DNA from 2 places in the Acetobacterium sp. K1/6 genome. Region 1 is predicted to be linked to the other one. Evidence: riboswitches for the same ligand, from Rfam matches in the RefSeq annotation. Region 1 holds a riboswitch; the other holds the start of a gene.
The links. A riboswitch is a leader RNA that binds a small molecule or an ion and turns the genes downstream of it on or off. The one in region 1 is predicted to bind cyclic di-GMP.
Positions count from the first base shown of each region.

Region 2: another riboswitch for cyclic di-GMP. It lies ahead of U2P91_RS04915 (type II secretion system protein); the one in region 1 lies ahead of U2P91_RS02825 (glycosyl hydrolase family 28-related protein).

Region 1 is NZ_JAXQGA010000002.1:201,087-205,303, reverse strand. It holds gene U2P91_RS02830 (glycosyl hydrolase family 28-related protein) at 1-712, opposite strand, end outside; cyclic di-GMP riboswitch class I at 725-807, opposite strand; gene U2P91_RS02825 (glycosyl hydrolase family 28-related protein) at 931-2,526, opposite strand; cyclic di-GMP riboswitch class I at 2,539-2,613, opposite strand; cyclic di-GMP riboswitch class I at 2,663-2,738, opposite strand; gene U2P91_RS02820 (leucyl/phenylalanyl-tRNA--protein transferase) at 3,211-4,074, shown strand; gene U2P91_RS02815 (WbqC family protein) at 4,102-4,217, opposite strand, start outside.
Region 2 is NZ_JAXQGA010000004.1:124,857-129,073, forward strand. It holds gene U2P91_RS04905 (prepilin peptidase) at 1-618, opposite strand, end outside; gene U2P91_RS04910 (hypothetical protein) at 651-1,049, opposite strand; gene U2P91_RS04915 (type II secretion system protein) at 1,393-1,953, opposite strand; cyclic di-GMP riboswitch class I at 2,118-2,222, opposite strand; cyclic di-GMP riboswitch class I at 2,349-2,467, opposite strand; gene U2P91_RS04920 (type IV pilus twitching motility protein PilT) at 2,722-3,777, opposite strand; gene U2P91_RS04925 (GspE/PulE family protein) at 3,789-4,217, opposite strand, start outside.

The sequences.
Region 1 (4,217 bases):
CAAAATCTCTGACGTTGACTTCCTGACTCACTGGTGGGGTTGGTTCTGTGACTCCTGGGTCTGTGACTCCTGGGTCTGTGACTCCTGGGTCTGTGACCACTGGGTCTGTAACCACTGGGTCTGTAACCACTGGGTCTGCGGGTTCGTTGGCTACTCCAGCTGACTGCTTTTCAATGATGATTTCAATTGCCTCTAAGCGCAGACTTTTTCCTTCCGAGCCTGAGAGTGCCCCGTCTGACACCCAACCTTGAACCCAACCTTCATTTTGAATATGGGTTCGGTATTTAACAGAATAATTTGCTGCATTCTCACCGGTTAATCTAATCTGGATTCCTTCCAGCCGAAATCCTTCGCCTTCAGATCCTGAAAATTCTCCGTTTGTAGCCCATTCCTGCTCCCATCCCTTATTTTGCACATGTGTCCGATATTCAATTTCTAACCCTGAGGGGACGCTTCCAGTCAGATTTATTTTTATTCCCTCGAGGCGATATCCCTTTCCTTCTGAACCGGAGAGTTCACCACTACTCATCCAGCCCTGTGACCAACCTTCATTTTGTATATGGGTCTGATAGGTGACTCCAGGTAATTCAGTCGCTTCGGTATCGATGGTTGCTGCTAAAACGTTCGAAGAAAAAACGCTACTTAACATCAATAGGATTACCACCACACTTACACAAATTTTCTTTGCGCGATGATCCAAACTATAACTCATTTTTTTGCTCCTTTCGGCAACCGGCTACCTTTCTCTTTGAGTTAAGGCCCTTAGTTTTGCGTCCCAACTTTTCAATTGGTTTGCCTTTATCGTGGACAAAATTGTTAATATTCGACCACTTTAATTTGTAAAATAAAGCCTTGTTCAAAAGAGCAAGGCTTTTAGTAATTGCTTTATTGAATTAATACGATAAACGATATGTCCATTTTTAAAATCGATTAGTCAACTTTTGCTGACAGAAGGTTGAAATTATTGGTAGCTACTGAAAAGTCCGAGCTGGAAGTCAAGCTTTGGAATCCGCTGTAAGAATTGTCAGATACCTGAATAGCTGTTCCTTCGGGATTGTAGATCAGATAAGAATATTCAGCACCGTTATTTACAAAGGTATTGTTTTGAAGCACTGCTTGTGAACCAACGCCTCTGAAACCAATTCCGTATTTATCGATATTGTTATATTCAAAACTGGAGTTTTCTACAACAACATTGGTCGTTTGAGACGCGCTGTTGGCACTAATCAAGGGAATCTTATCCACATTCGTTACATTCATTCCAGAAACGTTAGTATCTTTTACTTCACCAATTAGCCAGAATAAGGCTCCTGCCATACCATTGGCATCGACTGTAACATTTTCTATATTTGCTTGATAACTATTATTAATAATGAATGCACCAAGATCAGTAGTTGATGGCATCGCACCGCTAATGTTTACATCTTTGATATTCAGGTTGTTTGCATCCGTTATCTTAAACCCCAAACTGCTTCCTTCGATGGTTAAACCTGAGATACTCACATTGTTTGCACCAGTATTGACGTGCATACCGACAACACTGTTTTTAATACGACAATTCTCAAAGACAATATGATCGGGTGCAGTGGGGAATTTATCATTGCCAGCTACTGCAATACCGCCACCAGGGGCATTATTAAATTCAACATTGTTAAAAAGGAAATTACTGTTATCGCCTCGGATGTATGCTGCATGAAGCCACTTCGTTCCGCCAGAATTGGCATTCAGAATGCTATCTGTCATGATTAAATCGTTGGTACCAGAAACCTGAACAGGCATGCCAGTTCTATCGATATTGAGGTTGCTGACAGTAACTCCCTGATTCCGGTTGCTTCCAGATTGTCCCATTTTTAAGCCTACATACATACTATCCATCGAAACATCTTTGATCGTCAGGTTACTGATGCCCTGAAAAAACATCCCCTGAACGTTGCTGATCATGCTGTTTGCGTAATACTCGGCACCTGCAATCGTGTTTTGAGATTCTAGTTTCAATCCTTCGATCGTTACATTAGAAATATACGAATCTGGATTTGACCATAAAATATTGGCAACTGTTGACTGCTGGGGTGCCATGTACAAGGTTGCACCATAGCCGCTGATTTTTGTATTGTTCTTCATTTCCAATTGACTCGTAACCACATAGGTTGCCGCCGGAATTAACAAGGTGACATTTTTACTGCTTGCCTCGTTAATGGCTTTTTGAATGGCCAAGGTATCATCGCTGATACCATCCCCTTTCGCTCCAAAATCTTTGACGCTGACTTCCTGACTGACAGGTGTCGTTGGTTCTGTAACTTCTGGTTCTGTCACTATCGGTTCTGTGACTACCGGTTCTGTGACTACCGGTTCTGTCACTACCGGTTCTGTCACTACCGGTTCTGTCACTACCGGTTCTGTCACTACCGGTTGAGTAATTCTAATCGGTCTTCTTGGGGGTCTAACTCTGGCAGCAAACGCTGAATTTACTGGCATCGCACTGAATAATACAAATAGTGTGACTAAAAAAACAGATAACTTTTTCATGATGGTATTCCTTTCGGTAGCTGGCTGCCATTTTACAGGCCCTTAGCTTTGCGTCCCAACTTTTCAATTGGTTTGCCTTTATCGTTGGATAACGATGAATTCAGAACAAAAATAATTTCAAATAAAAAACTTCCCCTTCGGTAACTGGCTGCCATTTTACAGGCCCTTTAGTTTTGCGTCCCTGTTTTTCAACAGGTTTGCCTTTATCGTTGGAAAGTTATTCCACGATACTTATTAACTTAACTCTGTTTTTTTGTTGATACCTTCCTTTCGTTAGCTACCTACCGACTTATAGGCACTAAACTTTACGCCACTGAATTTTAACAGGTCCGTATTTACTCCTAGAAAATAAAACTGTAATTAATACAACTCAATCATTAGTTGTCATCTATTAAACGTCTCTTAAACCTATGCATTTGATAAATATGCGATCATTTTTTGTAACTATTAAAATGAAAGCAGGAGAATATTCGAATATTAAAGTATTTACTTTTACGAAGTCACTATATCACATATCCAGAGATTAGTCAATACCTGTTGGATGCTTTATATTAATAATATTTTAATACTTAATTGATTTTCCTAGATTCTTGCGTAATAATCAATTTTTGGGGCAAATAAAGAGTATATAAAAAATATCCAATAAATCCGAACTCAAAATATTAATTTATAGGAGTAAAATCAGTGCTAAAAAAAATAAAATTTCTACTCATTACAATGGATAAACGCTTTTTTAAAGGCATTTTCAAAGCATTTTATACACGTCATTTACAGTACCGAGGAAAAGCATACTGTCTAACCAATGAATTATACTTTCCTCCTCATACATCTTCAAACAAGAACATACGTATTGGACCTGCTGGAGAATTATTGGCTATCGGTGGCGATTTAACTCCAGAACGAATTATTTACGCTTTTAAAAACGGAATCTATCCATCATCACTCATTAATCAGCCAATTCTCTGGTGGACATCAGAAATTCGTTGTGTGCTGTTTCCTGATCAGGTTCATATTTCAAAAGTTATGTGGCGACTAATCAAGCATAATAGTTTTTATCTGACGGTAGACAGAGCTTTTATTGACGTTGTAAATGGGTGCACTGAATCAAGAGAAAACTACACTTGGCTAACACCTGAACGTAGAAAATCCTGCTGTGTTTTGCATGACTTAGGTTACAAACACTCCATCGAAGTTTGGTATAACAAAAAACTGGTTGCCGGTTTGTTTGGATTCGCCTTTGGCTCCTATTTCCATATTTCCTCAATGTTTACACGAATTAATCACGCTTCAAAATTTGCAATGATCGCTCTAGCCATTCGACTGGAAGAATTGAATTATGCAATCCTGGACTGCGGAACTTGGCCAACTGATCACCTGAAAAGTATGGGCGCTGTCATTATTGATCGTGATCAGTTTCTTGAGCTGTTGGACCAAAGTATTAAGGCTCCTGAAGTCATCGAAGATTGGGAAAGCTTGTTTGAAGATTGGGACTTTTGCCAAGCCGTAAAAAACCACTTTGTCAAAAATAAGCATGATACAATTTCATAAATCTGTATCAAACCTTGCCTAAAAGCGCTAGCCCCTGCCGTCAATTAGATCATATTCCGTTAGTAGCGCTTTAACCTGCGTCAATGAATTAAACATCAGCACATCTATGATCGATAAATTGGGAACAAATGTATTGTAATACT
Region 2 (4,217 bases), on a different contig from region 1:
AAGGATCAGGCCAATAAAGGCTGCCAGCAAAGTATTTTCCCAGCCCAACAGAAATCCGGCGACCCCCATCAGCTTAATATCCCCACCGCCAAAGGCATCGGCGATAAAAAAAGCCAGGACCAACATCGGCAGACTAATCACTCCCATGCCAATCACCCGGGAAAGGAGCCCGATCTGAGGGAAAAAGAAAAAGCTGAGTAAAGCCGGTGCCATCAGCGCAATCACGAGACCATTGGGAATGGTCATGGTATCAAAATCAATCATGGTAATACAGATTAAAATGGCCCCTGCCGAGAATACTACCAGCCACTGAAAGGATAGACCATAAACTGCAAAAATCAGGATTGCCATCAGCCCGGTAAAGAGTTCAACTAACGGATAGCGGATGGAAATCGGTTCGCCGCAATCAGCACATTTCCCCCGGAGCCAGAGATAACTGAACACCGGCACATTATGATAGCCTTTGATCTGGGCCTGACAATGGGGACAGAAAGAACGGCCTTTGGCAAAGGAAATTTCTTTGGGCACCCGGTAGATGACGACGTTAAGAAAGCTGCCGATAACGATGCCGACAACAAAGATATAAAGATAAAGGATGAAGTTGATGAATGCGACCATAGACCGTTATCCTTTCTGATAGATACTAACCGCTATTTTTCTTTACTGGCAACCAGCTCCCCGGGAGCGTATCGGGTGACCAGACCGCCCCGGGTATAGACAATATAATCGATGGCGGCGTCGCGGTTTTCGTCGATGACGGTGATAACCGCAGCCTGATTGACCTCTGCACCGATATAATCAATAAGATCCGCCTGTACTGGCACATGGTAGTTGCCGGAAGCCGCAAATTCGATGGCTTTAGCCTGGGCGGCCAGGTACACCAGCCGGCTGTTGGCTGCGTAGGTGGTATTCTGAATGCTTAAGACCAGACCGCCGATGATAACAACGACAAAAAAAAGGATCACCGATACCGCCAAGGAAAAGCCCCGGCTGAAGCGGATCGGTTCTGGACTGGTGGGAGCAAACTGATAATTTTTAATTGGGTACACGGTTTACCTCCCGGGATTGTGAGATGCAAAGCTTAGCATTTGAAAGTTATATATTAGTAGTAACAAAACAGATTAATTTTACCATTTAATTTAAAGGATTGGCTTAAGGCGAGGTAAAATTGTTATAATTTTTTGTTCATGCCCTGATATTTAAAACTTGCATTTTTATGGTTTCTAAGAACTATCTGAGCATGCCTGATATAAGTAAATTACTGCTTGGGATGATCTACCTGAAATAAAAAATCTCCCCATCCCCGCAAACCCGATGACAGGTTTGCGCCTGGGATAGAGAGCAATCACTCTATGACGCATAGGGTAATGAAGCTTTATTATGTCAGTACTATTAATTCAATTTTTTTACTGAGGCATTTCCGTCTTTTATCGTAACTTGATAGCCACCTTTTGAATAAACCAGTGTCGTTACTTTCGCTTTATTAGTGGTACTCACTAAACTACTGCTATCACTAGCACTTAAAGTAATTGCCCAATATGCATAACCCCTATTTAAGCCATCTGTTGTATTATATGTTGAGTCTTCCTGCTCTACGGCATTTAAATCTCCTTTAAGATATGACCACATTTGCATACTTGCACTCTGTTCAAGCGATGGACTACCAACTGGCGGAGTTAATTTTACGGCTTTAACTGCTCCAGAGCCCAAAGCTGTCTGCAACTGACTAGGAGTCAATCCACCTTTAGCCGTCATTTCTGTTGCAGTTGCCTGTGCTGCTACATACACTTCTCTCGCTTCGGCAATATAAGATTTTCCTTTAGCGTCACCCACAAATCCCAACATCGTCGGAATCGTAAACGCCGCCAAAATCGCCAAGATCACCAACACCACAATAATTTCCACCAGAGTAAACCCTTTTCTGCTTTTCCGTATCTTGTTAATTAATTCCATTTTTCGCTCCTTATTCTTTTATTTTAAGCTCTATATAATCATCTGCGCCTGAAGATGATTTATATACCGTATCGGTTATTAACTGCGAACAATTATCTCACAGTTCTCATTTTTTGGCCTTAATCCAACCCATTTCGGGGTCAAAAAAAGCCGCACTCTCACCGTGCGGCAACTGGCTGTCGTATCATGATGGATTTTTTGTCACACCCACTGATTTAGACCCTATAGCTTTGCGTCCCAGAGTTTCCTCTGTTTTGCCTTTTTCATCGTCTTTAATTCTATTTAATCGTAGTCTACGCCGGAATAAAAGTCAAGTTAAAATTTTACATTTTCGTGACATTTTACTGCATTTTTTGTGACATGTCTATTTATGGTATAAAAAAAGCCACACCTGGTGTGGCAGCTGGCTGTCATATTATCTTGTGTCTTTTCAACTGCTTAAAAATTACACAACGATAACTTAGACCCTGAAGCTTTGCGTCCCAGTCTTTCGTCTGGTATGCTATTTACTCTCATATCTTAATTGTTGTTCGACTAAAAGTCAAGCAAATTACACGGTAAATTGTTTTTATTTGCGTCTTAGTTAGTTAAGGGTTTATTTGTTTTGGTATTGCGTTCGGGTTAATAAAAGACAGCGTTCGGGCGGTTACTAACCGCCCCGACAGTCTTGATCTACGTTGGTTCTTGGAATTGAGGTCTTGCAAATTTTCAGTGTTTTTTCAGGCGCTTGATAACCGCTCCTACGAACCGAATTCAGACGATTTTAAGCTATCGTCCAAAATACTGGTTAAACTCCTGCTTGTCGCTGGCCCATTCCAAACCGACCTCGTAGGTGATTTTCTGGTCCCGGACCAGCATCGCCAAGTCCGCATTCAGGGTTTTCATGCCGTCCCGGCCGCCGGTTTGCATCACGGAGGCCAGTTGGTGGGTTTTATTTTCGCGGATCAGGTTCAGCACCGCATCGGTGCCGATCAGCACCTCCAGGGCAGCCATCCGGCCCTCACCGGAAGCCAGGGGCACCAGTTGCTGGGTGACGACCCCTTTTAAAATACTGGACAGCTGGGTGCGGATCTGCTGCTGGCTGTGGGGCGGAAAGACGTCAATGATCCGGTCAATGGTATTGGCGGCACCGATGGTGTGGAGGGTGGACAAGACCAGATGGCCGGTTTCGGCGGCAGTGACGGCGGCGGAAACGGTTTCGTAGTCCCGCATTTCGCCGACCAGAATGACATCCGGGTCCTCCCGCAGCGACGACCGCAGCGCCGCGGCAAAAGAACTGGCATCGACCCCGATTTCGCGCTGATGAACAATGCTGCGCTTATGTTCGTGCTTGTACTCCACCGGGTCTTCAATGGTTAAAATATGGACCGCCCGATTGGTGTTGATGTAGTCAATCATCGAGGCCAGGGTGGTGGATTTCCCGCTGCCAGTGGGACCGGTGATTAAAATCAGTCCCCGTGGCTCACTGGCTAACTTCCGAATAATCGGCGGCAGTTTGAGGTCTTCAAAACTGGGAATGGTATCGTTAAGCAAACGGATGGCAGCAGCATAACTGCCCTGCTGTTTATAGATATTGACCCGCTGCCTTAGCCCTTCTGGGGTGACATGGCAAAAATCCAGATCGGTACCGGACTCCAGACTCTCCCGTTCAATCGGAGTCAACAAGCTAAAAATCAGGTTTTCAATCATTTGCGGATTATGTTCAAAGTCGCTTTGATAAAGCTTACCATTTTTTCTGAAAACCGGTGGCAGCTCCCGGGATAAATGAATATCCGAACAATCATTGCGGCGGCCATAATTAACCAGCTCTAAAAAATTTGTCATCTTGCTTCTCCCTATTCGACGTAATATGATAATTTAAGAAATTCTTCCATCGAGGTAATCCCCTGGATCGTCAGATTAGAGACACTTTTTCGCAAGGGGATCAGCCGCTCGGTTTCTTCCACATAGCTGTAAATATTCTCAATCGGTTCCCTTCGGGAAATCATAGCCCGAATGGTTTTATCGATGGCCAGAATTTCATGGATAGCCGTTCGGCCTTTGTAACCGGTATTGTTGCACATGTGGCAGCCGCGGCCCCGATACAAGGTGGTCAGCCGGGGTTCCCCCAGCAGGTCTTTCTCAATCTCGGTCGCCGCATAGGCTTCCCGGCAATTGGGGCAGATTTTTTTGACCAGTCGCTGGGCTACTACCCCGGTTAATGAGTTGGCCACCATATAAGGCTCAACGCCCATATCCTGGAGTCGCACCACGGCCGATACCGC